One region of the Gottfriedia sp. S16(2024) genome, then DNA from elsewhere that is predicted to be linked to it. Evidence: a T-box and tRNA genes for the amino acid it is inferred to sense, from the RefSeq annotation. Region 1 holds a T-box; the other holds one or more tRNA genes.

Region 1 (15,562 bases):
AAGGAAAAAGAGTTGCTTTAATTGACTTAGATATTTATGGATTTAGCATTCCTAAAATGATGGAAATCGACATCAGTCCAAAAACCTTTAACGGAAAAATCATCCCTGTGGAGTCACACGGAGTAAAAATTATTTCGATGGGTTTTTTCATCAAAAACAACGATCCAGTCGTTTGGAGAGGCCCTATGTTAGGAAAAATGGTTGAGCATTTCAGTAAAGATGTCATTTGGGGAGAATTAGACTATTGCATTCTAGATATGCCTCCAGGGACCGGTGATATTGCACTTGATATGCATCACACCATTCCTCAAAGTAAGGAAATCATTGTCACCACCCCTCATCAAACAGCATCAATTGTCGCCGAGAGAGCAGGTACGATGGCCCAAAAAGCAAATCATGAAATTCTTGGAGTAGTTGAAAATATGTCTTATTTCCAACCTATAGATCGTTCTGAGAAGTACTACATATTCGGAAAAGGAGGTGGCGATTTATTAGCCGATCGATTAGGAACCGAAGTACTCGCCAAACTACCGATTGAGGAAGTTATCGAGAATTCTACTACTCCGTCCATATACGAAGAGAATAGTAGATTATTTCATCATTATAAAGAGCTAGCTAAAACTATTAATCAGAAAATTAACACTTAAAATGATGTTATAATGGATTAAAATAGCGACTTCAATTAGCAGAAGTCGCTTTTGTATGTTGAACCTTTGGATTATAAATGAACTAAATCTACAAAAACAGAAAACTAGTTACCACTAAGAATATGACAAAATTGATAATCTCAATGATCCCTAATTGCATAATAGTAAGTTTTTTATTGTACAAAGAAATTGCTCTTATCAAACTAGGAGCAAAAGGGAGAATCCAAAGCCAAGACTCTTTTAAAGTAAAAATAAATAATAGAACGATAAAATGGTATCCCCACGAATACCAACGAAATCTCTTATTCTTTTTTTCTCGAATCATTGATTTCACAAAAAATGTACTACCTAAAAAGAACAAAAATACGAAGAGTGCTACACTCCAGCCTTCGCTTGTAAGTGCACCCTTCCCTATATAAAAACTAGCCAATCCACCTATACAAAAAACACCAATCGCAACCATGTCATTCGTAAAGGCTCGTTCGTTTTTTCTCTTAACGAAATATATGTTTAATAGAAAGAATGGAAGCATAGCTAGACCGAAGTATATCAATCTCCATTCAGCAAACATAACGAGTGCTAAAAATACGAATGAAATGAAAAAATAACCTAACGCCCAATAAAAATAAAATGACACTTGTTTTCCTTTAATCACCATAATTAATGGATAGGTAGCAAGGTATAGAAAAAACCAGCCTATAAATAAAGGGATATGAATTAAACGAAATGAACTTGCGGCAACTCCAAGTATATATGGAATTAAAAGCATTGCCCAAGCACCGTGTTGGTTTGGAACTACTATTTTCACAATATAGCACCCACTTTCCTTATTATTCTTACATCATACTCAAACGATTATGGGTTTTCTGTGATTAAGTTCACTATCCTTTTTATGTTTGAGAATTTCATAAAGCCCCATTTACTTTAATAGAGCCTAAAATATAAAACTATTCCCAACAAGAAAAAAGCCCCTTAAAAAAGGGACTTTTTTACTCATCCTTTGCAACTCCACCAACGGACCAATTTTCTTTTTCGAATTCGTTTATTAAAATTCTTACTTGTGCTGGCTGAACATCCAATGTACGACATACAACTTCATTAATTTCTCTCATTAATTGCTTTTTTAATTCTGGACTTCTTCCTTCAATCAATTGAATTTGAATGATTGGCATATTGTATTACCTCGTTACCTGTAGTTCCATTGTCTCGATTCCATCAAATCGTGCTTCTACACTATCGCCCTCTTCAACATGGATCGCTTCTGTAATTCCACCCGTTAAGATAATCATCCCTGGTTCAATTTGTTCGCCGTTTTTACTTAGCATCTGCACCAACTTTACGACGGATTCTACTGGATGATCTAGTACATCAGAACTTACACCACTTTGTACTTTTACGCCATTTTTGTATAATTCAACATTAACTTCATCCCAAGAAGTATATGTAGGTGAATATTGTTGTTTACCAATAATAAATTTTGATGAAGATGCATTATCTGCTACTACATCTGTTAGCGTAAATGAGAAATTTTTATATCGACTATCAATTACTTCTAATGCAGGTACAATATACTCAGTTGCTTCCCATACATCTTTTGCTGTTACATCCTGTCCAAATAATGGCTTGTTGATCATAAATGCTATTTCTGGCTCAACCCTCGGATGGATTAAACCTTCCATCTTTAATTCTTTTTCTTCTAATTCCATCGATTTTGTTAAGCGTCCATAAATCGGCTCGTCAACATTAACAGATTTTTGTTTAGCAATACTTGTTAGTCCCATTTTCCAACCAATTAATGGATCACCATTTTTAATCGCATTATCAATACTTAATTTTTGAATTTCATAAGCATTATTAACGTTTAATTCTGGATGTTCAATCGTAATTTTATCCATTTCTAGACCGTTTTTTTGGTGCATATATATTTTATTCGCGATTTCAGTTATCATAAAACCCGTCTCCTCTCAAAAAACAGACAATTTTTTATTTGCTAACATACAAGCAACTTCTTGAATCATATCCTCTTGCCCACCGACTACTTTTTGTTTTCCTAATTCAATTAAGATATCTCTTGCATCAACATTCCATTTTTTAGCTGCTCGATTAGCATGTAATAGAAAACTAGAATACACTCCTGCATAGCCTAAAATTAGACTACCTTTTGTAATCTCTTGTGGTGTTTGAAGAATTGGCGCAACGATTTCCTCTGCTAAGTCCATCATTTTATAGAAATCAATTCCTGTCTTGATTCCTAATCGTTCTAACACTCCAATTAACACTTCAGTTTGTGTATTTCCTGCTCCAGCACCTAAGCAACGTACGCTGCCATCAATTCTAGTAGCTCCTTCTTCAATCGCTACTAGTGTATTTGCCATCGCTAGAGAAAGATTATTATGTGCATGGAATCCAACTTCAATATCAAGGGACCCTCGTAAAGCAGCAATACGGTCTTTTACTTCATGTGGAAGAAACGCACCTGCAGAGTCAACCATATATACAACGTCCGCACCATAACTTTCCATCAATTTGGCTTGTTCTACTAATTTTTCAACTGGTGCCATATGGGACATCATTAAAAAACCAACAGTTTCTAATCCAAGCTCTTTAGACATAGATATATGTTGTTTCGAAACATCAGCTTCAGTAACATGTGTAGCTATACGAGCCATTTTTGCTCCGATTTTTGCTGCCGTTTTTAATTCATTTACTGTTCCAATACCAGGTAATAGTAAGACAGCAATCTTTGAATGATTACATGAATTTACCGCTGCTTCGATCAATTCAAATTCATTCGTTGTTGATAAACCATATTGTAATGAAGAACCACCTAAACCATCTCCATGTGATACTTCAATAAAAGGCATTTTTGCATCATCAAGAGCCTTCGCAATTCGAACGACTTGATTTACTGTATATGAATGAGCAATTGCATGACTTCCATCTCGAAGTGCTACTTCAGTTACAATGACTTCTTTTCCAAACATTGCACTCCCTCACTTTCTTTAAGCACTTTTTTAAACAGTTTTTACAACTTCATATTGTGCAATCTCTTCTGCTACTCTTACTGCTGATGCAGTCATAATATCTAAGTTTCCTGCATAGCTAGGTAAGTAGTCCCCTGATCCTTGAACTTCTAAATATACAGTTATAGTTGAACCATCTATGATTGGATCCATTCTTAAACGGTATCCTGGAACATACGCTTGAACCTTTTTCACCATTTGTTTAACGGAATGAATCATGCTTTCATGGTTAAAATCTTCATTCGTAACTTTACAATAAACTGTATCTCTCATCATAATTGGCGGTTCTGCTGGATTTAAAATAATGATTGCTTTTCCTTTTTTAGCTCCACCAATCTCTTCAAGTCCTCTAGCCGTTGTTACAGTAAACTCGTCGATATTAGCACGTGTACCAGGACCGGCACTTCTTGAGCTAATTGTTGCAACGATTTCTGCGTACTCAACTTCGGCAATTTGACCTACCGCATGAACGATTGGGATTGTTGCTTGCCCACCACATGTTATTAAATTGACATTCCTTTCGACTATATGTGAACCTAAATTGACAGGTGGTACGACAAACGGCCCAATTGCCGCTGGCGTTAAATCGATCACGCGCTTCTTTAATTCACCAAGTACTTTTGCATGATGAAAATGAGCTTTTGCAGAAGTCGCATCAAACAATAAATCAGCCAGTTCTTTTCGTTCAATGAAACCTTGAATACCATTATCGATTACTTCAACTCCTAATTCCTTCGCACGGTTTAACCCATCAGATTCTGGATCAATTCCGATCATCGTTGTTAATTCTAGAAATGGATTATTCTGTAATTTCATCATTAAATCTGTTCCAATATTCCCCGAACCAATGATTCCGACTTTTAATTTATTCATAATTACCACCTCATTTATTTAAATGAAATCGAGACTTCACCTAGTAATGGAAACTTCGCAGTAAATAAGTCCCCAGCATTTGCATTAATTGCAGCTGACAAAGCTCCTGATAAAATAATTTCTCCTGCATTTAGCGAGATTCCAAATTCACTTAATTTATTGGCTAACCATGCTACACAATGAATTGGGTTTCCTAGCACTGCTTCTCCCTTACCTGAATTCATCAATTCTTCATTACGATATAATTCCATCGCAACATTCGGTAAGTCAATTTCCTTTACATCAAAACGCTCATTGCCAAGAACAAATAAGCATGATGAAGCGTTATCAGCTACTGTATCCTCTAATCGAATTTTCCAATTTTCGATTCTACTATCAACTACCTCTAATGCAGGTACAATATAATCTGTTGCATTAACTACATCCTCAAATGTAATATTTGGCCCGATTAAATCCTTTTTTAAGACAAATGCAATTTCAGCTTCTACTTTTGGTAAAATCATATTTGCAACTTGAACTTCACCGAAATTAGGAATATTCATATCTGTTAGTAAGTGACCGTAATCTGGTTCATCTACTCCTAATAACTCCTGCATAGCAATTGAAGTTAAGCCAATTTTTTTACCGATAATTTTCTGCCCTTTTTTCAATTTTTCTTCAACATTTGTTAATTGAATTTGATAGGCTTCTTTTTCAGTTAATCCAGGAAAAATCTCAGTTAAAGCTTTTATACTTACTCCACTCTCTTCTGCTTCTTGTAGCAGAATCGTAAGCTCGTCTACACTAGTAATCTTCACTTTCTTTAGCCCCCTTTTTAATTCTTATAATTTAATCGTGATATTCGATAATTCACTATAAAACTCAAAGCTATGAATTCCACCCTCGCGCCCTAAACCGCTTTGCTTCATTCCTCCAAATGGTGTACGTAAATCTCTTAAATACCAAGTGTTCACCCAAATAATTCCAGCTTCAATTTGATGAGCAACACGGTGAGCTCTGCGTAAATCATTTGTCCAAATTGTAGCTCCTAAGCCATAATGAGTATCATTTGCCCATTCAATCACTTCTTCTTCCGAATCAAAAGGCATAACTGTTACGACTGGACCAAATATTTCTTCTCTTACACATCTAGAATCACGGTTTAATCCTGTAATGATTGTCGGTGAGATAAAGCATCCTTTTTCAATTGATGCTGGTCTACTGCCACCCGTTAAAATAGTTCCGCCTTCTTCTTTTGCAATCTCGATATAAGATAATACTTTTTCGAAATGTTCTTTACTAATTACCGCACCCACTTTTGTGCCTTCTTCAAACGGATCGCCAATTTTTAATTCCTTTGTTTTCGCGACAAATTTATCAATAAATTCATCAAAGATTGATCTCTGAACATAAATTCTAGATCCACATAAACAAACTTCTCCTTGATTCATAAAAGATGATTTTAAAGTTGTTTCAATCACTTCGTCTAAATCAGAATCAGCAAAGATAATGTTTGGATTTTTTCCTCCAAGCTCAAACGATAATTTTTTTAACGTTGGAGCTGCCGCCTTCATAATTGCTGTACCTGTTTTTGTTTCACCAGTAAATGTGATTGCATCAACATCGCTGTGCTCTGTTAAAGCTGAGCCCGCCGCATTTGCTCCAAATCCGTGTACAACATTCACAACTCCGTCAGGTACGCCTGCATCTTTACAAATTTCAGCTAAAACTGTAGCTGTCATTGGTGTCCATTCTGCCGGCTTCATAACCGCTGTATTGCCAGCCGCTAAACAAGGTGCAAGCTTCCATGTTAATAGTAATAAAGGAAGATTCCATGGGTTAATCATTCCGACTACACCAACAGGCCTACGATATGTATAATGTAAGGCAGTTTGATCTTGCATATGAGACTCAGAGCTTAAAGTTGTAATATAATCAGCGAAAAAATAAAAATTGTGAGCCGATCTAGTAATATCAACTTCTAAAGCAAGTTCATATGGCTTTCCAGAATCCATTGCCTCTAAAGCTGCTAATTCTTCTTTTCGAGCTAATATTCCGTCTCCGATTTTTCTTAATACTGCCGCTCTTTGATTGCTAGTAAATTGTTTCCACTCACCTTTTAGCGCTCGTTTTGCTGCTTTTACTGCTAAATCAATTTCTAACTCCCCACCTTCAGAAACAGAACCTAACACTTCTTCAGTTGCAGGATTAATATTTAAAAATGTTTTTTGATTAAAAGAAGGAATAGATTGTCCATCAATAAAATGCTTACAATCGATCGGTAATGTTTTATTTTTCTTCTCTGTAACTTGCATAATAGGCACCTACCATTCTAATAGAATAAAAGGTGACACGAGTGCCACCAAATTTTTCAATCCTCTATTTCTACAACCATTTCAATTTCGATCGCTGTATTATGTGGAAGCTGTGCCATCCCAACAGCCGACCTAGCATGTTTTCCTCTTTCACCAAACACTTCTACTAAAAGGTCAGAAGCTCCATTCATCACTTTCGGATGATCATAGAAATCTTCTGTACTATTTACGAAGCCTAATATTTTTACAATTCGTTTTACTTTCGAAAGTTCACCTAATTCGTACTTTAAGACACTGATTAAATTTAACATTGACTCTCTTGAAGCAGCATACCCTTCCTCGAGCGTTAACTCTCGTCCAACTTTTCCATGGTATTCATCTACACCTTGACCAGATGTAAATAGTAGATTACCAGTACGAACAGATTTTACATAATTACCTGAAGCCGGTCTTATTGCTTTAAGTGCATAACCTAAACTGATTAATCTATCTTCTGGAGTCAATACTTTGTTTTCCATGAAGTAAATCTGCCTCCTTAATATTTAAAAATTTCAGGGCATTTTTGCCTAAAATAGCATCTTTCATTTCTTTATTAATATCCATTTGATTAATGACTCTTCCAGGTGGCGTTTCCCTTAATAAGAAAGGATAATCCGAGCCCATCACAATTTTGTCATAACCAAATCGGTTAATTAAAAATTGAATATTGATAGGATCATAGTGAAGTGAATCAAAATAAAAATTACTTACATAATGACTTGGTGGATAGGCAGTTTTTCGCAAATGCGGCCATACCTTCCATCCTTGATCTAATCTAGGCAGAATAAATGGGAATGAACCACCGCCATGTGCAAAACAAATCTTTAATTTTGGATATTTTTCAATCACACCACCAAATGTTAAGCTAGCAGCAGCTAAAGCTGTTTCACTCGGCATTCCAACCGTGTACATAAAGTTATGATCTGGAGTACGATCCTTCGCTAATGTTTCCCACGGATGAATAAACAATGGGACATTCCATCTTTCAGCCATTTCAAAAAATGGACTAAACTCATCACTGTCTAAATTTATTCCATTTACATTTGTACCAATTTCCAATCCGCTTAATCCAAGTGTATGAATACAGCGATCCATTTCCCTGATAGCTACTTCGGCGTTCTGCATTGGTACTGTCCCTAATCCAATAAATTTTGTAGGGTTCTTTTTAACTGTATTTGCAATGAAATCATTTTGAATTTGAGCCATTTCCAATGCTGCTGGAGCTGGTGCCCAATACGAAAATGTAACTGGAATTGGCGACAGCACTTGCATTGTTACATCTTCATTATTCATGTCCTCAATTCTCTTTTCAGGACTCCAAACTTGATCAGTTACTTCCCTAAATACTTTTCCTGCAACCATAATATTGGCACCACATGAACATGTCGGTTGTAAAATTGGCCATCTTTCATGACCATATTTTTCAAAAAAATCCGGTAAATCCTCAGGAATGATGTGTGTATGAAAGTCTATACGCATACCCATTCATCCGCTTCCTCTTTCATGACATGACCACAGTTTTTACATGTTCTTAATTCAAGGCTAGCATTGAATTGTTCAATCGCTTCTTTTACTTGTGTACCAATATCCGTTAATTGAACGGTCGTTTTATGCATTTCTTCATTACACTCATCACAGAACCAAACAAAGCTTTCTAATTCACCTTCTGCCCTTTTTCGTTCAAGCACAATTCCATATGAATCTTTTACTCTATGAGGTGAATGTGGAACAAAAGAAGGAAGCATAAAAATTTCACCTTCTCCAACTGTTACAACTTCTCGCTTACCATCTGGCGTAATACACTCAACATAGCAATTGCCTTTAATTTGATAGAAAAATTCATCTGCAGGATCGATATGGAAGTCTCTACGTTTATTTGGTCCTCCAATGATCATCGCAGCATACTCCGAATCTTCCCAAATAACCTTATTATTAACTGGTGGTTTTAATAGCTCTTTATTATCCTCAATCAATTTGAAAATATTAAAAACTCGACTTTTAAGATTCATCTCTAATCCTCCAATTAATTCATTTTTATTTAAACTTAAGTAAGCGCTATCATTATGCATTAATATAACCAAGCTGATTTGAGACTGTTTTAGCAGTTTTCACAACATCCTGAATCATTCGACCAATGTCTTGGCTCATCATATACGAAACCGGTCCAACCATATTTAATGCTGCAAAAGTTTGACCAGTATATGTTTGAATTGGAGCTGCAATTCCGAATAATCCTAGATCATTTTCATTGTTGCTAATGCTATAACCATTCTCTTTAATCGCAGTCATTTCTTTTTTTAATGCATCAATATTCGTAATTGTATTTGTTGTATAAGCTTTAAAGCCTTTTTCAATCGTTGTTTTTAAATATGCTGGATTATATGATAATAGAATTTTACCAGTACTCGTACAATATGCAGGTCGTTTAGCACCTATAAATGTCGGGACAGGTATCGAATGTTTTGATGAAACTTTTAAGACAAATCTTACGTCCCCTTTATCAAACATTCCGATATGAACGGTACTATCATAATTTTTTAGTAGATTTTCTAATAATGGAATGGCTTCACTATATATGTCTTGTTGATACATAACGTGATTACTCCATTCAAGCAGCTTCCAACCAAGTCGATACTTTTTCTTACTATCCTGAATTAAAATTCCTTCAGCACAAAGAGTTCGAACTAAATGATGGACCGAGCTTGCATTCATATTTAACTTTTCAGCTATTTCTAAATTTCCTAGGACTGGTTCTTCTTCTGTAAAGCAATCTAATATTCTAGAAATCTTTTGAACTGAAGAGATCACTAGATCCCCTCCTCTTTGATACTAAAAAATTTCATAAAATCCCTGCTTTCTAAAATTAATCAGTTAACTTTAGAATTCGCTAGATTAGTCGATACTCCTTTTAAGTTTTTTGCTCCGTTTAATGCATCGTCTACCATACTAAATGTTTTCTTGCGTTTCATTTGGTTATAGTAAATTGCTCTTTTTCGAATTGGATCACCAGTATAATATCTTTCATATTGAAGAGCTCTTTGTCCAAAAGCTTCTCCACATAAATCCCATGCAAGTTTGAATAATTGAATTCGTTCTAAAGAGGATACTCCTTCACGTCCAACATAGTATTTATCCATTGCATCTCTTAGCTCCGGATGTTCAAAGTCTGCTTCTGTTGGTGACATTAATAAACCACCTGCACCAATTGTTTGAATCACTTCAATTGCTCTTGGGTACATAGTTGGAAGCAAGCCACGAATTGTCTCAAGTGGTTCCCATGCCGGTCTTACTTCGCCTGAAGGTAATGTCTCATACTCTGTTTCAGAAACTCGAAGTAAAGCACGAATTGTTTCAACTGATTGTAGTAGTTCACCTAAGTCATTTTGGACATTTAAATAAACATCTACTCCAATTGAATCAGCTAATTTGCAAGCTACCTCTACTGCAAAAGCTAATTTTACGTAGCCTCTTACGCCAGACTGATGAGCAGGCTGTTGTGCAATACCTGTTTTGGGATATAGATTATTTGCAGCTTCAACATTATTATGAATAAATACACGATTCCAAGGGATTAACACATCTTCAAATACAAGGACAGCATCCATCTCTTCGAATCTAGATGCTAATGGATGATCAAAAAATGATCTTTTACCATCTTGCATTTGCTCTCTACATAAAATTTTTAATCCCGGCGTGTCAATCGGAAGTGCAAATGCTAAAGCATATCGCTCATCACCTTCGTGGAATCCAGGGAATGAATAAATAATGACTTCATCTGTAATTGGTGCTAATGTTGCAAGCATTTTAGCCCCTCTAACAACTAATCCATCAACCGTTTCTTCAACAGCACCTAAATGTGTAAATAGATCTTTTTGTTCATAAGATGGCTTACTGCGATCATTTTGTGGATTAATAATTGCGTGCGTTAAGAAGACGTCGTTATCACGAACAAATTTGAAATAATTTTGGACATTTTTTGACCACTCTGGATTATATTTATCTAAAAACCATGAATTACTTGCCATTGAAGTTAAGACAATGTTCAAGAAATCTGGTGTTCTTCCCATTAAACCAAATGTTGACTTTGCATATGCTTCGAATAAATCTCCACGCTTTTTAATATCCTCAGATGACTTAGGCACTAAAAATGCATTAGAAATTCGCTCACCAGTTTCTTCACAAATATGTGTGATTTTTTCTTGATAAGCTGGATCGAACTGCATATCATATAATTTTGCAATCTCTAGAATCGGTTGTTTGAAAACTGGATGGTTTACGATATCTTCTACCTTTTCTCCACCTAACCATACGTCTGGCTTTCTAGATTTTAGTCCATCAATATATTGCGCTCCTGTACGAATACCCATTTAATAATTCCTCCACTCCGATATGTAATTTTTTTAAACTTTGTTTTTTAAATCGAATTCGGAAATTTTTTAAAGCACTTTCAAAAAGATCAATTTCACTATCTTAAATTATTTACATCACCTACTACTTTTTAATTAACTTAATTTCACTATAAAAAATTATAAAATTTAGAACAATCAAAAAATTTCATAATGTGAAATTTCTTATAAAAAAATGATTAAATTAATTTTTTACACTTACAAAAAAAATAAGACACCAATGGCGTCTTATTTAAAGTCCTTCCAAGAGATATTACTCTCGTTAAGTAACTCTTCGAATGATTTATTTTTCTCACGTAATCTCTTTTCTTCACGAATACGTGCTTCTTCTTCCTCTTTTAGCTTCGTTTCATTTTCTTGCAATTGTTTTTTTGTATTTTTTAATTTTTGAAGAATTTCTTCATTCATTAATGATCCTAATGATATTTTTTCTTTCTGTTCATACGCTGGTTTTACAGGCTGTTGTGGTTTTCTTTTTTTCATATTATATCACCTTCCATTTCCATTATTTTATAATAATTTATAGTAGAAAGAGAAGTATTTCATCTTTACATATATTATAAAACTACTATTTCTCTTTTTTCAAATGCTAAAACTCAGATTCTTTTGGTTCTTCATAAAAACAATAGGATGCCGCAGCATCCTATTGTTTATTTTTATATTTAAAAATCTGCATTTCCTGGTGTACGTGGGAATGGTATTACATCACGGATATTCTTCATTCCTGTTAAATACATAACAAGTCGTTCAAATCCAATTCCATAACCAGAATGTTTTGTACCGCCGTATTTTCTAAGCTCCAAATACCACCAGTAATCTTCTTCATTCATACCAAGTTCTTTGATTCGCTCTACAAGGATGTCTTCTCTTTCTTCACGTTGACTTCCTCCGATTAATTCGCCAATACCAGGAACTAATAAGTCTGTCGCAGCTACTGTCTTGCCATCTTCATTTGCTCTCATATAAAATGCTTTAATTTCTTTCGGATAGTCAGTTACGTATACAGGACGCTTGTAAATTTCCTCACTTAAGTAACGTTCATGTTCAGTTTGTAAATCTGTTCCCCATTCAACTGGGTAGTCAAACTTTTTACCAGAGTTCTGTAATAATTCAACAGCTTCAGTATAAGTAACTCTACCAAAGTCAGATTCTAACGCATTCTTTAATCTTTCAATAAGTGTTTTATCAATAAAACTATTAAAGAATTCCATTTCTTCAGGTGCCTGTTCAAATACATAATTAATTACAAACTTAACCATGTCTTCACCAAGATCCATAATATCTGGTAGTTCTGCAAAAGCAACTTCCGGCTCAATCATCCAGAATTCTGCCGCATGTCGTGCAGTATTTGAATTTTCTGCTCTAAAAGTCGGACCAAATGTATACACATTACGGAAAGCAAGGGCATAAGCTTCACCATTTAATTGGCCACTTACAGTTAAGTTAGTTTCTTTACCGAAGAAATCCGCGCCGTCATCCACTTTTCCGCCTTCAGCTTTTGGAACTTGGTTCAGATCCATTGTAGTCACACGGAACATTTCTCCTGCGCCTTCTGTATCGCTTCCAGTAATGATTGGTGTATGTACATATACATATCCTTTTTCTTGGAAGAACTTATGAATGGCATATGATGCAAGAGATCTTACTCTGAAAACCGCTGAGTAAGCATTCGTTCTTGGACGTAAATGAGCGATTGTTCTTAAATACTCAAGAGAATGTCTCTTTTTTTGTAATGGATAATCTGTATCTGATAATCCCTCAATCACAATTTTTGTTGCTTTAATTTCAAAAGGTTGTTTCATTTCCGGAGTTGGAATAAATTCACCTTCTATTAAAACAGTTGAGCTAATAGGTAACTTCGTAATTTCTTTGAAGTTTTCAAGATTGTCCTCAAATACTATTTGTACACTCTTAAAGAATGTACCGTCGTTTAACTCCATAAAACCAATTGTTTTAGAATCACGAAGAGTACGAATCCATCCTGAAATTTGAACGGTTTGGTCTTTAAAATTTTCTTGATTTCTGTATAAATCTTTTACTACAGTCTTTATCATAATTAGCCTCCTTATGTTAATTTTCCAATAAAAAAAGCCTTCTATCCCTATAAAAGGGACGAAAGACTAACTTCCGCGGTACCACCCAAATTGTCATAATATGACCAACTTTAAAGCTAACACTGCTTATCCCAGTTAATAACGTGCTGGTAACGTCTAAGCCTACTTAAGTGATCCCTTTCGGTTAGAACTCAAAGGTGTTCTTCATTCATGCTTCATCACTAGGCTTCCACCGTCCCTAGCTCGCTATCGAATATAGCAAAAACTACTGTCCTTTTCATCGATTTAAAATATGTAGTTTTTAAAGGAATTTTTCTTGTATAATTTATCATAAATCATAATCTCTTGTCTAGTTGTCCCTAAAAATATATTCATTGGAATCTATACTTTTAAACAGCTTAACCTAATTAAATCGATCTGATACACAACATTTTCCATTTGAGCCTTTTGATTAACCAAGCTCCATCTTCTTGCCTTTTTACTTACTCATGAACACCTCATGAGTAACCTAGCTCCATCTTCTTACCTTTTTACTTACTCATGAACACCTTATGTGTAACTAAACTCCTTCTTCTTACCCTTTTACTTACTCATGAACACCTAATGGGTTAGCATATTTCATATTTTGTATTTTTTCCTACTCATGAATCCTTTTATATCTTATAAGGATTATTTATGAACATGAAGCGACAATGTTTAATTTATAAACTCGTCATTCTTAATTTAATTGTCAAAATCCCTTTATTAAATTTTCTTTTTCCTATGATACACTTTACTAAAAAGGAGGGTTTAATTTATGGCTAGAGCTGAAGAATTGTTAAGGGATAAATTTGTTTGTTCGAAATGTAAACATACACACGCGAAAACTAAAGAAGTATCAATGTCCGGTTCAGGTTTAAGTAAATTACTAGATATTGATTATAATCATTTTTTATTTGTTTCTTGTTTAAATTGCGGTTTTGTTGAGGTTTATAATCCTTCAATTTTAGAAGGTAAAACCCGTGGTGAGTTAACGACAATTCTTGATATTCTTTTCGGATAGAGAGTGATGGTTCTATTATGATGATCTGGCTTGTTGTAGCTGTTCTTTTTCTTATTTATTTTATTGGAGTTGGCTACTATTTTACGCAGCAAGTTTTGTTTATGAAAACAAATTCACTTGAGTTTATTTATCAGCGCGAGTTGGAAAATTTCCGATTTGATGAAGGATTGTATCGTTCTGTTCAAAAACAACCCTTTTCTATCCAATCTCGTTATGGATACGAATTAAAGGGATACTTGTTTGAGTCCTTTGATACAAATAATTGGGTCATTATTACACATGGTGTAACGGTTAATAAGAATAACTCAATTAAATATGCTGAGCTATTTTTAAGGCTTGGCTTTAATGTACTTACTTATGATCATAGGCGACATGGGGAGTCAGGTGGTCATACAACTAGCTATGGATATTATGAGAAATATGACTTACAATCTGTTGTTCAATATTTAAAGGATTTAAAAGGTGAGATTGTTCTTGGCATTCATGGAGAGTCAATGGGAGCATGTACAATGTTACAATATGCTGGTTTTGTTGAGGATTCTGCAGCTTTCTATATTTCAGACTGCGCGTTCTCTACATTCGAAGAACAGCTTACATATCGTTTGAAAATGGATTATAAACTTCCTAAATGGGCAATCCTTCCTGTTTCTAGCATTTGGTTAAAGCTTCGGAATGGATTTTTCATTAAAGATATTTCTCCTTTATCGGCAACACATAATATTAAAAATCCTGTTTTATTTGTTCATAGTAAACCAGACCCTTATATTCCATTTACACATACACTTAAATTATTCGAAGCGAAAAATCAAAATAAGAGAGAACTATTCATTGCCGAAAATGGTGCCCACGCTATGAGTTTAAATGAAAACAAAGATGATTACTATTCAATTGTTTCATCTTTTTTAAATAATATTGGCGTTAACCATAATTCAATATAAAAACTGGACAGAGTTTTTCTCTGCCCAGTTTTGGATCTATTAAAGAGCTGCCTCTAAAATTTTCAATGCATCTTCTTGATCTAATTTTTTAAAGTTACCAAATGGACCATATTTAACCGTTTTAGCAGCCATTTCAGGTAGTTGTTCTTTTGTAATACCGTACTCACTTAAACGACTTGGTGCACCGATTGAGTCCCAGAATGTGCGTAAAGCTTTAATACCAGCTAATGCCCATTCTTCTTTTGA
Region 2 (15,562 bases), 210 kb from region 1:
CCTAAAGGAAGCTTTCTATTTTTGATAAAAAAATTTATAATCGTTTAAATTCAGTAATACGTTACATAATAATCATATTCTCAAACTATTAAACCTGTTTTAACCGAATGTAAAGATTATGTAAATAAGTTCAGAAGCTGAAGGAAAGGTGTAAAAAAGGAGTTTTCCAAATAAAAAAGAGAAGGGTTTAACCCCTTCTCTTCTTATTGATTACTATTTTGAGTGTTTTGATTATCTTGAGTGCCTTGATTGTCTTGGTTATCTAAAATGTCTTTTGGTTCGTCATTATAAATTGATTGTCTTTCTTTTTTCAATTTAAAGTATTCATCCATAATATCTCGGCCAATGTATTTATTTACTGGCGCTTGGTCAGTTTGTAACCAAGGAACTACTACTACAAAGGCAATTTCGGGATCATCATATGGAGCATATCCCATCAATGTTTCATTATAAGTTTTTACTGGTCCATTGTATTTTTTACGATCTGGACCGTCGTATACGGATTGTGCTGTACCTGTTTTACCGGCTATTTTATAGTCTACACCTGTAAAGTATTTGTGAGCAGTACCACCAGTCTCATTATATACTTTGATTAAACCTTGTTTAACATGATCGATGTATGATTGTTTCATATCAATACGGTTTAATACTTTAGGTTTAATTTCTTGTTTAATGACACCAGTATCTTCGCCGATTGAAGGTTGTCTCAATTCTTTCGCAACATGTGGTTGAATTCTGTAACCTCCATTTGCGATTGTAGATACATATTGAGCTAATTGAAGTGGTGTATAAGTATCATATTGCCCAATCGCCATATCTAGTAGGAAACCTGGGCTTTTGTCTACACCTTTAAATCCAATTGCTTCATTTGGTAAATCAATTCCAGTTTTAACACCAAGCCCGAATTGACTGAAACTGTTTCGGAATGTATCAAACGCTTTTACGTCGATATTTAAAGGCTTATTCTCTACGTAATGTGCATGTCCAATAGCCATAGCTGTTCGGAACATATAAACGTTTGATGAATACTTTAGAGCATCTAAATCATTAATCCATCCGAAGTTTTTATATGACGCTTTTACTGGTGTACTTGCAATTTTAATCGGTGTATCGAATTGCCTTTGTCCTGGAGTAATTGCCCCAGTTTGATAACCAGTTAAAAGAGTTGCACCTTTTACAGTTGAACCCATCTCATAAGATGAAGTAAGATTTCCAGTTGCGTAATCTACAACTTTATTTTTTCCTGTCTTTTTGTCTTTAACAATTTGCTTTCCTGACATTGCTAAAACTTCACCCGTTTTCGGGTTAATCATCGTAACAAATGCACGGTCCAAATATCGACCATTTGACGTTGCTTTTGCTTGTAAAAGCCTATCTTTTATTATTTTATCAACCTTACCTTGAAGTTCAATATCAATTGATAGCATTAAATCACTTCCAGGTTCCCCTTCTGTAATCACTTTCGTATCAACAACATTGCCATTTGAATCAATAACATTTTGTGCCTTACCTTTTGTACCACGTAAAACATCTTCATATTGCTTTTCGATATAACTTTTTCCTACACGATCATTACGATCATAACCACGTGCTAAATAATAATCTACATTTTGAGCAGGTAAACCTTCTTTTTCAGAAGTAATATTTCCTAAAATTGTTCGGAACGTATCACCATAAACATATTTTCTTTCCCAGTTTGTCGTTACATCTACACCTGGAAGATCGTCCAAATGTTCACTAACTGTTGCATATTCTTTTTGAGTAACTCTCTCACTTTTAATCGTTTGTGGAGTTAGTGCATAACCAGCACTCATTTGCTTGTAAATTGCAAGTATTTGCAGGTCATTTGCATTAAATGAATTGATATTAGCTACAGTAATTTTATCAAGCTGTAAATTATAGTAAGCCTTATTGTATCCAGCGTCATCATCTTTATATTGAGCTTTTAGTGTTTTATCTTCTTCTTTTGATACTAGATTTTTTGCTTCTTCAGGGTTAGTTAATAACCAAAAATCTTTTCGATCTCGTTCAGTTATTTTATTAGTTGGCATCTTAAGATAACTTTTTAACTTTGTAGCCATTGTTAATAACTCACTTGAAGATGTCCCTTTTTTTCTAGTATACGTAATTGTACGTAAAGGCGTATTATCTACTACAACCTTTCCGTAACGATCTAAAATTTTCCCCCTTGGTACAGCTTGATCGACGGTCATATTTTCTGTACGTTCTAATTCTAATTTATAGTCTTCACCTTTAACAATTTGTACGACACCTAATCTTAGAATTAAAAAAGAAAATAAGACAAACACAAGAAAAAATAGTGTATTTAGTCGTGTGGGTAATGTGATTTTATATTTCTTAGGCTTATTCATTTTCTCTCCTCTTTTTTCTACAATTACTAATTCTACATATTAATATTTTAATGATTCGGAAAAAGAATCACTGCTAAGTTTTTGACAATTTAGTGACAATACTTAAGCATGATTATATTCTAAGTTCCTCATTACGAAATAGACCAAAAAGTGTCCTGCACCAAATATACACATTAATAAAGGAATAAATTGTTCTGGTGGAAATAATTTAGTACATACAATGAAAACTGCAATTGAAAACATTCTACCACTATTTAAATACACTTCACGTATTACGATATATTCCACTCTATATTCCCTGGCCTTATACGATTTTCCTATTATATCATATGTTAAAGATAAGTAAGGTACTAAAATGATTGGATATGCCAAAGAAATTATTGCACCATAAATTATTAATAATGGAAAAGTAACTTTAAAAGCGATTACAAAAACAGCGCTGAATAAAAGTAAACCACCAATAAAGATCGCTTTCATTCTAAAATTTTCTTTTATAATTCTTGTAACAATATAATAGGTAATAAAGCTAATTAACGATGTAATTAATCCATATTTCCCTAATGCGAATTCACTTCCTGTAGATAAGAAAATATAAATCGAAATAACAAACATAAAAATCCCTTCACGAATCCCTTGAAAGAAATTAGCATGTGTAACTTTTCGCCAATTTTCATTTAGTTTTCTTTCTAGAATGACGCGCTTAATATTGAACTCACTATCAAGTTCCCTTTTAACTAAGAAACAACTTAAGACAACTGCACATACAAATAAAATGACTGCAGCGAGGAACACAAAATGATAACCTTTGTTTCCTATCATTGAAGAAATAATCGCTCCAGCTATAAAGGGGCCAAGCATTCCCGTAAAAGAATTAATTAGACCTAAAAAACCATTAAAAAATTGTCTAGTTTCTGGTTCTGTTACTTCAAATGTTAATAAATTAAACGCTAAATAATAACAGCCATTCCCAATTCCCAAAATTGCTCCAATCATAATTGTTGCTAATAATGTTTTCGTTTCAAATAGTAAAACAACTATATAGAATACTGCCAAAAAAGAAATTCCCACTCTTAAAATGACAACCCGATCGATTGTTTTAGCTAATCTACCTGTAATTATGAATGTAAGAGCTTGAAAAAACGCAATCGAAAATTGATAAGAAGCAATTGGTAAATAATTATTTGATTGCTTCCATAAATAAACATTTACAAATGTGCTAGATAAAGCTGTCGCTAAAGTAAACAATCCACCTACACTCAGTAAAAGAATTAAGTCTTTATTTAAATCTACGTCACCTAATAAAAATTTCCACTTACTCATAATAAACTCTCCTTTGTCTCATGAACTAGTTTTCCGAGTAAATGAAAATTTATCCTTTTTTAAACATAAAAAAACACTACTTAATTAATTAAGTAGTGTTCATTTTTTATAAATTATTTAGCAGCTTGGTATAATTCTTCTACTTTATCCCAGTTTACTAAATTCCAGAATGCACCAACGTAGTCAGGGCGTTTGTTTTGGTAGTTTAAGTAGTAAGCATGCTCCCATACATCTAAACCTAAGATTGGAGTTTTGCCTTCCATTAATGGTGAATCTTGGTTAGCTGTGCTAGTCACTTCTAACTCCCCATTGTTTACTACTAACCAAGCCCAACCAGAACCGAAACGAGTTAATGCAGCTTGAGTGAACGCAGCTTTTAACTCATCTAAGCTACCGAATTTAGCGTTAATTGCTTCAGCAACTTCACCAACTGGAGTGCCAGTGCCTTCTGGAGTTAATAAAGTCCAGAATAAGCTATGGTTAGCATGTCCACCACCATTGTTACGTACAGCTGTACGGATACCTTCTGGAAGTGCATCTAAGTTTGAAATTAATTCTTCAATTGAAGAAGCAGCTACTTCTTTACCTTCTAAAGCAGCGTTTAAGTTTGTTACATATGTATTGTGGTGACGAGTGTGGTGAATATTCATTGTTTCTTTATCAAAGTGTGGCTCTAATGCATCATAAGCATAAGGTAATTGTGGTAATTCAAATTTTGACATTTTTATTTCCTCCCAAAGATAATAGTGAATTTCAATTTAAAGTTATCAAATAAACTGAAAGATTTCAATAGTAATGCTTGAGAAAAGGGAAAGAAAGTAAAAAAGATTAATTTTCGGAAGAAAAATTCTGATTAAGCGAAGTGAATTATCGAAGATTTAAACTCATCATTTGTTAATTTAATAACCAAAACGAAAAAAGTCTTCAACATTATAGTTGAAGACTTTTTCACTAATTAAGGAGTAAGAGGGATTCGAACCCCCGCGGGCTGTTACACCCCTGTCGGTTTTCAAGACCGATCCCTTCAGCCGGACTTGGGTATTACTCCATAATAAAATATTGGTAGCGGCGGAGGGAGTCGAACCCACGACCTCACGGGTATGAACCGTACGCTCTAGCCAGCTGAGCTACACCGCCAAACTATAAAAATGGCTCCGCAGGTAGGGTTCGAACCTACGACCACTCGGTTAACAGCCGAGTGCTCTACCACTGAGCTACTGCGGAATAATTCACGTTGTCCTTAAGACAATATTTAATTTATCATGTTTCAAACTAAACGTCAACACTTTTTATTATTTTTTTCATTATTAATTTATATTAACTATTTTTTATTGAAAATAAATTGTTTTAACGATATTTAAAGCCAAACATAAATTCAATCCTTAAACCATTGTCATTCTCTTCTTATTTACTCTTATCATTTTAATTAAAGTTTAATATTCAATTTCCAAAAAAAGATTATAATATACAAAATAGCCCGAAAGTTACATAATAAATTTCGGGAAGTGAAATAACAATAATAAGAAAGGATGAGTTTATGAATATATTTAAACAATTTTGGTTTAGTTTATACTCTCCAAAAACAATATCAAGATATAGACTCCAAAAAATCGGTAAAACAATCTTTTTTCTTTTCCTACTAGCAATTTTATATACTCTTCCGGGATTCTTTTCATTAGTAAAAGATGTGAAGCTTCAGGTCAACAATGTTTCTGACTTGCTTAAAGATAATATTCAGTCGATTTCTTTAAACAAAGGATCTTTAACAATTAACGACAATACGCCGTTTGAACGAAATATCGGTGAATATAAATATGCTTTTTATCCAAATGAAACAGTTATACCTTCAAAATTAAAAAACGAACAGTATGCATTTGTTGTATTAAAGAATAGACTAGTTATTAAAAATGATAAAGGCGAACAAGATTATCCTTATCCTTCATTAAAATCTAAAGAAATACACAAAACGCAAGTTTCAAAATTTATTAAAAGTATAAAAGAAGCTCTTCCAGTATTCTTAATCGCATTATTTTTCCTATTTTATTTAGGTTCTTGTATCTTCATATTTATAGTTGCTACATTATTAGCGTTTTTAACAGCTTTATTTAAGTCGACTAAGCATTTGCCTTTTAGACAACGCTTTGCAATGGTTTCATATAGCTTAACATTACCTACAATTATCTATTTATTGCTAGGATTATTGAAAATAAATATCCCATTCCAAACTTTAATTTTTATTTTAATAACAGCTGGTATGTACACATTAACAATTAAAAACTTACCTTCTAAAAAATAATGTTTACTGAAGTGTGTTGCACACTTCTTTTTTTTGTTTTAAATTTTTTATTCCAAGCTCCTAATAGGAATATTCGTTGTGGACAAGCATATAGTCTACAAAAGGAGTGATTATTAATGAAAAAAATAGCTTTTTTACTTGGTTCTTTATTGCTTGCATATATAATATTCTTTGACCTTCAAGTAGGGACGATCCCCACTAAACATATTGCTACAGTAGCAAAAGCAACAAAATCAGAAAAAAAATCAACCTCACTTCCAAAATATGAAAAAATTCAAGTCAAAAACGGTGACACTGTTTTAGGTATTATCGAAAATCTTAACCCTGATTTTAACCAGCCAATCAGCCAAATTACAAAAGATTTTAGTGCATTAAATAATGGACTTTCACCTACTAAAATTCAAAGTGGAAAATCATATAAATTCCCAATTTACTCTTCACAAAAATAAAATTTGTGATATATTTCTTTAGAACCAGTTGATAAAATGAGTAATCATGAAGAAAATATGATAATGTAGATTTATACAAAATAGAAATAAAGTTATTTTTGAAGGAGCGAGTTACTCGTGAACGAAATTACACATAGAAGTAAAACACGTGCAGTTAAAGTTGGTAATGTAGTTGTTGGTGGAGCAAATGAAATTTCAATCCAAAGTATGACAACAACAAAAACACACGATGTTGAAGCAACAGTTGCAGAAATTAAACGACTTGAAGAAGCTGGATGTCAGATTGTTCGAGTTGCAGTACCAGACGAAAGAGCTGCAAATGCAATCGCTGATATTAAAAAACAAATTAACATACCTCTTGTTGCAGATATACACTTTGATTATAAATTAGCCTTAAAAGCAATTGAAGGCGGAGTAGATAAAATTAGAATTAATCCAGGTAATATCGGTCGTAAAGAAAAAGTTGAAGCAGTAGTAAATGCTGCTAAAGCTAAAGGAATTCCTATTCGTATCGGTGTTAATGCTGGTTCATTAGAAAAACGAATCTTAGAGAAATATGGTTACCCAACTGCTGATGGAATGGTTGAAAGTGCATTACATCACATTAAAATTCTTGAAGATTTAGATTTCCATGACATCATCGTATCGATGAAAGCATCAGATGTAAACCTAGCAATCGAAGCTTATGAAAAAGCTTCAAAAGCTTTCGATTATCCTTTACATTTAGGTATTACTGAATCAGGTACTTTGTTTGCTGGTACAGTTAAGAGTGCAGCTGGTTTAGGTGCAATCATTAGTAAAGGAATCGGAAATACAATGCGTATCTCATTAAGCGCAGATCCGGTTGAAGAAGTAAAAGTTGCAAGAGAATTACTTAAGTCTTTCGGTTTATCTTCAAACGCTGCAACATTAATTTCATGCCCTACATGTGGCCGAATTGAAATTGACTTAATTAGTATTGCAAATGATGTTGAAGAATACATTTCAACACTAAAAGTACCAATTAAAGTTGCCGTACTAGGATGTGCAGTAAACGGTCCTGGTGAGGCGCGTGAAGCAGACATCGGTATTGCTGGAGCACGTGGTGAAGGATTACTATTCCGCCATGGAGAAATCGTTCGTAAAGTTCCAGAAGCAACTATGGTAGAAGAACTAAAACGCGAAATCGACATTATTGCAAAAGAAAAACTAGCTGAACTAGAAGCAGCAAAAGGCTAATAATAACAAAAAGGTTAAGGACACTGCTCCTTAACCTTTTTTTATTCTTTTCCTATCTTATCAAATCGAATAATCCTGAGGAATAAATACCTTCAATTCATTAGGACGAACAAATACCCTTTCTCCAAGTTGAATATTTAGTTCGTAGAATAATTCATTCATGAGTTCGATTTCAACATAATCTTTTGTATCCTCCCGAAGGACTTCCACATACACGATCGGTCCTACAGCATGAATATGGGTTACGATTGCACTGATCGAAGTTTGATTTGTTTCAAATTTTTCGATTGTAATTTGATGAGGACGAACATAACCCGTAACTTCTTTATGTTCTTGTTCATCTAATTCTGGTAATGGGATTTCTAATCCACCACTTATTAAGTTACCCTTATTGATCCTTCCATGAAATAAATTGACTTTGCCAAGAAAATCATAAACAAACGGACTTGCTGGCGTATGATAAACTTCTTCCGGTGTTCCAATTTGTTCGATCTTCCCGCCATTCATAATGACAACTCGATCTGCAACTTCAAGCGCTTCCTCTTGATCATGTGTTACGAATATACTGGTAATATGAATTTCATCATGGAGTTTACGTAACCATCTTCTTAAATCTTTTCGAACTTTTGCATCTAATGCCCCAAATGGCTCATCTAATAATAATACACTTGGTTCAACAGCTAATGCTCTAGCTAATGCAACACGTTGTCTTTGTCCACCAGATAATTGAGAAGGAAATCGATTAGCAAAGCTTTCTAATTTTACTAATGATAGCAATTCCATCACTTTCTCATGAATTTTTCTTTTTAAAGGACGTGTAGCTCTTGGTCTAACTTTTAAACCAAATGCAATATTATCAAAAACAGTCATGTGCTGAAATAAAGCATAATGCTGGAATACAAATCCTACATTTCTTTCTTTTACTTGCACATTTGCTACATCCTGATCTTCAAAAAATATTTCACCCAAGTCTGGATTTTCTAAACCGGCAATTATTCTTAACAATGTTGTTTTACCCGACCCAGATGGACCTAATAAAGCAACCAATTCCCCTTTTTTTATATTTAAATCAATTCCTTTTAAGGCAGTTTCATTATCATAGCTTTTTATTACATTTGAAACTTTAATTGACATACAATCCTCTCCTATTGTTTCTCTTCCTTTTGAACTTTCCATTCAATTATATTTTTAATAACTAATGTCAGTATCGCAAAAATGGACATAAGTGATGCAACTGTATATGCCTGTGGAAATTGGTACTCATTATACAAATTTTCAATATGAAGTGGCATTGTAATTGTTTCTCCACGAATATGTCCAGATACAACTGATACAGCACCAAACTCTCCAACCGCTCTTGCATTACATAATATTACGCCATACAAAAGTCCCCATTTAATTTTCGGGAGTGTCACCTTCCAAAAAATATGCCATCCGTTCGCACCTAAAGTTAGTGCAGCCTCTTCTTCAGCACTCCCTGTTGCCTGCATAACCGCAATTAATTCTTTCGCTACAAAAGGCAATGTGACAAATATTGTTGCTAAAACAATTCCTGGGGTTGAAAAAATGATTTTCATATTATGTTCCTTTAACCAACCACCAAAAACTCCATTATTCGGACTAAATAAAAGAACAAATAAAAATCCTGCAACAACCGGCGACACTGCAAAAGGTAATTCAATTAGAGTTACTAATATATTTTTCCCTTTAAAATTAAATTTCGTTGTAGCCCACGCAATCGAAACGCCAAAAATGGCATTAAGTGGTAACGTAATAATCGTTACTAAAAACGTCAATTTAATTGCTGCCAATGTTTCATCATTTACAATCGTTTCTTTATAAACTCCAAAACCATCTTGTAAAGCCTTTATAAAAATTGAAACTAAAGGAAGAAATAAAAATAGCGCTAAAAAAAGTATGACAATACTGATTAAAATAATCGGAATAGTATTGACGCTCAATTTTGCTCTTTTCTCAGTACTAGCATTCATTTCTATTTTTCTCTCAATCTTAAATTCTCTTTCCATTTTTAACCCTTACCCCCTTGAACAAAAGCACGATTTGCGTATCTCTGGAAAATACTAATGATCAATAAGAGTAAGAAAGAAGTTACTAATAACACAATTGCAAGTGCAGTTGCACCCGAGTAATCATATTGCTCCAATTTTGTCATAATTAACAATGGAGTAATTTCAGTTTTCATTGGCATATTTCCCGAAATAAACACGACTGACCCATATTCCCCTAATGATCTTGCGAATGCTAAAGAAAATCCTGTCAATAATGCTGGTAAAATCCCTGGAAAAATTACCTTCCAAAAAATTTGAAAACGGCTTGCACCTAGACTTGCCGCTGCTTCCTCAACATCTTTTTGAAAATTTTCAAGAACAGGTTGAACCATTCTTACTACGAATGGTAAACCAATAAATGTAAGAGCTATAATAATCCCGAGTGGTGTATAAGCAATTTTGAAAGAGAAAAATTTTCCAACCCATCCATCAGGAGAATACAATGTTGTTAAAGTAATACCAGCAACTGCAGTCGGTAATGCAAAAGGTAAATCAATGAATGCATCTACAATTCGTTTTCCAGGAAAACGATAACGTACAAGCACCCAAGCTACTAATAAACCAAAAACAGCGTTAATAATCGCAGCAATAAAGGCAGTTCCAAAACTTACTTTATAAGACATTAGTACTCTATGTTCACTCACAATTTTTATAAATTTAGACCAACCTATATCGAAAGAATGTAAGAACAGCATCGATACCGGAAGAAAAATAAAAAAGCTTATATATAATATTGAAAATCCAAACGTTAATCCAAATCCAGGTAGGATTCTTTTTCGCTTCTTAAACAATTATGTCAATCCTCCTTAAAATAAAAATCAAATAAAGAAGACTTGGCTTAAGCTCTAGTAAAACGCCCAATAAAGTCCAATGTCCTCCTTATTTTTCAATTACGTGATTATTGATAAATTTGGTCAAATACTCCACCATCATCAAAATGCTTCGATTGAGCTTTCGCCCATCCTCCGAAATCTTTATCAATTGTTAGCAATGGTAGGCTAGGATATTGTTTACTATATTTAGCGAGAATCTCTTTATCTCTCGGACGATAATAATTTTCGGCAATGATTTTTTGACCTTCTTTACTATAAAGATAAGATAAGTAGCCCTTTGCCACTTCTTCAGTTTTCTTTTCCTTCACATTTTTATCTACAACCGCAACAGGTGGTTCAGCTAGAATACTAATCGAAGGGTAAACAATTTTATATTTCCCCTCACCTAATTCCTTCACTGAAAGTAATGCTTCATTTTCCCAAGCTATTAATACATCTCCAATTCCTTTTTCAACAAATGTAGTTGTTGAACCACGTGCCCCAGTATCTAAAACTGGAACGTTTTTATATAATTTCTTCATAAATGCTTTTACTTTTTTCTCATCACCATTATATTTTTTATCTGCATAGCCCCAAGCAGCTAAATAATTCCATCTTGCACCACCTGAAGTTTTTGGATTTGGAGTAATTACTTGAACTCCTTTTTTCGTTAAATCATCCCAATCCTTAATATTTTTCGGATTTCCTTTCCTTACTAAAAAAACAATTGTTGATGTATAAGGCGTTGAATTGTATTCAAATTCTTTTTGCCAATTAGGGGATAATAGTTGTGCCTTTTCATTGATCGAGTCAATATCATATCCAAGAGCCAGTGTTACTACATCAGCATCTAAACCGTCGATTACTGCCCTAGCTTGTTTTCCAGAACCACCATGTGACTGTTTAATTGTGACAGTTTGGTTATGTTCTTTTTCCCAATATTTACTAAAAGCTTTATTATAACTTTCATATAATTCGCGAGTTGGATCATAAGAAACATTTAACAATTCTACTTTTTTATTTGCTGCTTCAGTATTGGTTGCCTCAGATTTATCGTCTTTCAAGGTTGCATATAACACTCCTGAAACTGCTAATACAACAACTACCGAGCTAATAATCCATTTCTTTGCCCCCACAATGATCTGCCCCTCTCAATTTCAATTTTCCGATTTTTATTTGTACCCATCCCTACACTTCAACACATTAAAATCTCCCCTTTAAGGCACAAATATAAAGAAAACTCGTCGATTGCCTAGCCATTTAAGCGAAAGCAGAGACGTAGTTGCACTTATACTTTATTCCTATAATCAGCAGCTATGGCGAGTAATCTTCATCGCTGCCAATTTATCCTTTTTAAAGTGCAAAAAGACCCTTAACTAATGTAAATAGTTAAGGGCCTTTGGTCTTCCAATCAGCCATATTGAATTTTTATATAAGCTTAATAATAAACACACTATTCCTATGTGTCAACTATGATTTTAGAATTTTTAAAATTATTTCTCTTATTATTCACTTTTTATACATTCCTCATTGTATACTCATTATATTTACTATTTACATTAAATTTTATGGAGGATTTCATGCTAATCGAGTCATATTTTAAACACATCCGTTTAAAACAAATCCAATCAATTTCATATTCCTCATTAAAACAAATTCATAAGCATCATTTACTTTCAATACCATTTGAAAATATCGATATTATTTCTCAAATTCCGCTCTCAATGAATCCTTCAAAAATTATGAAAAAAATAGCTACAGGTAAGCGAGGTGGGATTTGTTTTGAAACGAATTCGTTACTTTTTTCAGTCTTACAGGAATTAGGTTTTAATGTATCATTTATTTCAACCAAATTTTGGAATGAAGAAAAACAATGTTGGAATCCTGAATTCTCACATTTATCTATATTAGTAAAAATTAACGATCAAAATTATCTCGCAGACGTAGGAATTGGTGGCGGTTTTTTAGAACCCCTCTTGCTTCATGACCATTATGAATACTCAGATCCAAATGGATCCTATCGAATGATTGAACAAGACAATTCGAACTTCATACTTCAAAAGTTTAATGGAACTTGGAATGACTTATTATTCATTTCAATTATTCCTAAGCAGCTACAACAATTCGAAGAACAATTTCATTACTTCCAAACTAGTAAAGAAACAATTTTCACCCAATATAAAATCGTCAACTTATTAACGAAAGAAGGAAGAATTTCATTATCAGATCACCAATTAAAAGTAACCAAAAATCATAGAATTTGTGTAACTGAAATAAAAAATCAAGAAGAGTGGCAATCAATTTTTAATCAACTATTTAATCAAAAAGCAGAAATGAAAGGTTAAACAAATTAGCCATGCCATGACATTTTCCTCCTCAATCTTCTAATAAATTAGTTAATTTTGCAAAAATTAACTGTATTCGAAGAGAAGGGAGCAAATAATTTGAAAAATCACGAAAAGCAAAACAGCATTATAAGAGAAAGAAAAGAAGACGAAATAAGTATTGTAAATCAGGACCAAAAAAATAACCAACCACTTCCGCAGCCAAAGGATATTGAAGAAATAGAATACTAAAAAAAAGACCTTCTAATTTTTTGGAATTAGAAGGTCCTTTTATCATTTCATTTTACTAATCATATGAATCACTTCTTCTACTATATAAGGCACTTCTTCAAATGCATTTCTCATATGTAACCTCTCAGTTAACTTATGTGCATCTTTTCCGAACGGTCCGATATTTAACACAGGAGCATTTAATTTTCCCATTAAGCTAAAAGGTAAAGTATAACTATCTCCCCATACTGGTGTGTTCAACTCGAATGCTGTCCATCCGCCAAGCGAATCACTGTAATTTACATAACTTAAGTCACTTATTCCATTAAAATAGTGAATACGTTTTACTGGTAAATTAAACTGATTACTAGCAAGCTCTGAAGAAAATTTTATACACTGCTCCACTAACTCATCTCCAGTAGAATTTATTGCTGGATAGTAAGGTGGTGCAAATAAAATGATCATAGCAGGCGCAAGCTCCTGACATTCAATCATTAAATTGTCTGCAATTCTAAAGGACTTCTCACGATCATCCCACTCATTGTGCGAATGAATTTCTTTTTTAAGGTTCAACACATAATCCTCGCCGAGCTTCCTGATAGCATATTGCTGCAAGTCTGTATATTGGATAACCTTTACTTTTCCAACCGGATTTACGTTATGTCTATTACAAATCTTTTCATATTCAAAATTACATTCTTCAGCAGCTTCTTGTGCTATTTTTTCGAATAAATTAAAGACTTCAGAAGCATTTCTTTTCATTAAAAACACATTGTATAGCGCACATGAACGAAATGGCGTTTGAGTCGAATACTCTAACCTCAAATCCTTCTGCTGTAATGTAACAGGTAGCGGCGTCTTCTCACCAAAATCAATCTCTTGAAACTCCTCATTCCACTCCATTTTTCTAGTTAAAAAGGATGCAATATATGGAGAGGTTATGCCACTTAATGGTTCTCCAGCATGAGTTTCTTTCCCATAAAATAATGCTGCCGGCATTATTTTACCAATTGTACCAGAATAAATATAATACTTTGGATCTCCCGGTTCTTGTGAAAATACAGGCTCACCATTTAAAAATAATTTGAAATTCAAATCATATTCTTCCTGAAGATTTACAAGTGTTGAGACCGCATCACGCATTCCAGCTGAATTTACCTCTTCATCAGGAACGGTTAATAATAAAAGATTTATTGGCCATTCCTCAATACTAGCTTTCTCAATAATACTCATATGCATCGCAAGTCCCATTTTCATATCCATCGAACCACGACCAAATAAATATTCACCAGAATTCAAATCACTTTGAACATCTTTTGATAATTCATTTATCCGTTCTTGAAAAGCATTTGTTAAATCCTCTGTATTTGTAGACAAATGTTCAAGCTCACCATATTCTTCTGTATTTACTGTATCAAAATGACTTATAAGACAAATCGTATCCTTTATATCTGGCCGTTTATACAATGCAGTTAAAAATTTCCGACCTTTATCTGAATCATGCAACTTCAGTTGATGCGGTAAATCTTTAAAATATTGTAAAGCAGATAGCTTTTTAAATAAATTTACTGGAAATTGCCGTTCGCCATCTGTTAGCGTTATACTTTTCCAGCTAACTAGCTCTGTAAGTAATTTTTTCAAGTTTTCAGGTGAATTCCATAACATCTTATTCATATTTGTCCCCCATAATCATTCTGTAATTTAATTTTAAAGTTCTCTAATTGTAATGGGTAATTCGATCAATAATTCACCTATTCTAGAAATGTGACTGAATACCTTTTTTAAATAGTAGAAACGGTAAAAAATAAAAAACCATCTATTTCTAGATGGAAAAAATTGAATTAATAGCATCCTAAATTAATATTTAAAATTGTCTTTAGTCAAAGTATCTAAAAATCTTGAATGTCAGACTACTTGCAGGCGCTTAGTAGACAGTCTGATGCTTAATACTGAGCACCATTTATATTCCACACAATAAAAGTACACACAAAAATTAATCCAAATACGAACATCAATATAAATCCAGATAATTTTGCTAACCCTTTTTCTTCTTTTATAATTGCTATTACACCAGTAATTAAACTTGCAAAAAGACAAATATAATAAATATAAAATGAGATAACTTTTATTGTATTTAAAGTTTCGACCGTAAACGCAAAAATTGCACTAATTAAACTACCTAAAACAAAAAAGTATGCTAACTTACCGATTTTTTGGCTAAACTTTATTACTCCATTTGTAATAATTCCAAAACAACTAATTAGCGAAAGCCAAAAAATCCCTTCTAAGATTCTTCTGCTAACAATTGGCAATGAGTTCGCAAAATGTCCTATAAATGAAATAAGTATAACAAACAATAATAAGAAGACATTTCTTCTATATTTTTTGAGCTCCTGCAAACCACTCAGCCTCCTAGGCTATAAGTTTATTAAACATCTTGCCCTAATGCATACTATTCAACAATAGAGGGA

Evidence for each region. The T-box of region 1 lies ahead of asnS (asparagine--tRNA ligase). A T-box ahead of a tRNA ligase gene usually reads a tRNA of that ligase, here a tRNA-Asn.
Region 2: it encodes a tRNA-Asn, which carries the amino acid that the T-box ahead of asnS (asparagine--tRNA ligase) is inferred to sense. The anticodon was not compared.

What each region holds. Positions count from the first base shown of each region.
Region 1 is NZ_JBFLUO010000001.1:4,514,982-4,530,543, forward strand. It holds partial or broken gene AB1282_RS21655 (Mrp/NBP35 family ATP-binding protein) at 1-647, shown strand, start outside; gene AB1282_RS21660 (YwiC-like family protein) at 736-1,455, opposite strand; gene AB1282_RS21665 (tautomerase family protein) at 1,637-1,819, opposite strand; gene AB1282_RS21670 (2-keto-4-pentenoate hydratase) at 1,826-2,596, opposite strand; gene dmpG (4-hydroxy-2-oxovalerate aldolase) at 2,612-3,631, opposite strand; gene AB1282_RS21680 (acetaldehyde dehydrogenase (acetylating)) at 3,662-4,543, opposite strand; gene AB1282_RS21685 (2-keto-4-pentenoate hydratase) at 4,558-5,334, opposite strand; gene AB1282_RS21690 (aldehyde dehydrogenase) at 5,365-6,837, opposite strand; gene AB1282_RS21695 (RidA family protein) at 6,894-7,355, opposite strand; gene AB1282_RS21700 (amidohydrolase family protein) at 7,324-8,361, opposite strand; gene AB1282_RS21705 (3-hydroxyanthranilate 3,4-dioxygenase) at 8,346-8,885, opposite strand; gene AB1282_RS21710 (IclR family transcriptional regulator) at 8,938-9,684, opposite strand; gene AB1282_RS21715 (4-hydroxyphenylacetate 3-hydroxylase family protein) at 9,744-11,243, opposite strand; gene AB1282_RS21720 (YqkE family protein) at 11,511-11,765, opposite strand; gene asnS (asparagine--tRNA ligase) at 11,945-13,336, opposite strand; T-box leader at 13,388-13,626, opposite strand; gene AB1282_RS21730 (zinc ribbon domain-containing protein) at 14,133-14,378, shown strand; gene AB1282_RS21735 (alpha/beta hydrolase) at 14,396-15,316, shown strand; gene AB1282_RS21740 (iron-containing alcohol dehydrogenase) at 15,356-15,562, opposite strand, start outside.
Region 2 is NZ_JBFLUO010000001.1:4,726,422-4,741,983, forward strand. It holds gene AB1282_RS22825 (peptidoglycan D,D-transpeptidase FtsI family protein) at 204-2,372, opposite strand; gene AB1282_RS22830 (MFS transporter) at 2,475-3,692, opposite strand; gene AB1282_RS22835 (superoxide dismutase) at 3,806-4,414, opposite strand; tRNA gene AB1282_RS22840 (tRNA-Ser) at 4,651-4,740, opposite strand; tRNA gene AB1282_RS22845 (tRNA-Met) at 4,753-4,829, opposite strand; tRNA gene AB1282_RS22850 (tRNA-Asn) at 4,842-4,916, opposite strand; gene AB1282_RS22855 (DUF1189 domain-containing protein) at 5,230-5,988, shown strand; gene AB1282_RS22860 (hypothetical protein) at 6,105-6,437, shown strand; gene ispG (flavodoxin-dependent (E)-4-hydroxy-3-methylbut-2-enyl-diphosphate synthase) at 6,555-7,655, shown strand; gene AB1282_RS22870 (sulfate/molybdate ABC transporter ATP-binding protein) at 7,716-8,789, opposite strand; gene cysW (sulfate ABC transporter permease subunit CysW) at 8,801-9,682, opposite strand; gene cysT (sulfate ABC transporter permease subunit CysT) at 9,685-10,515, opposite strand; gene AB1282_RS22885 (sulfate ABC transporter substrate-binding protein) at 10,623-11,675, opposite strand; gene AB1282_RS22890 (arylamine N-acetyltransferase family protein) at 12,117-12,881, shown strand; gene AB1282_RS22895 (hypothetical protein) at 12,981-13,112, shown strand; gene AB1282_RS22900 (M20/M25/M40 family metallo-hydrolase) at 13,155-14,765, opposite strand; gene AB1282_RS22905 (hypothetical protein) at 15,035-15,490, opposite strand.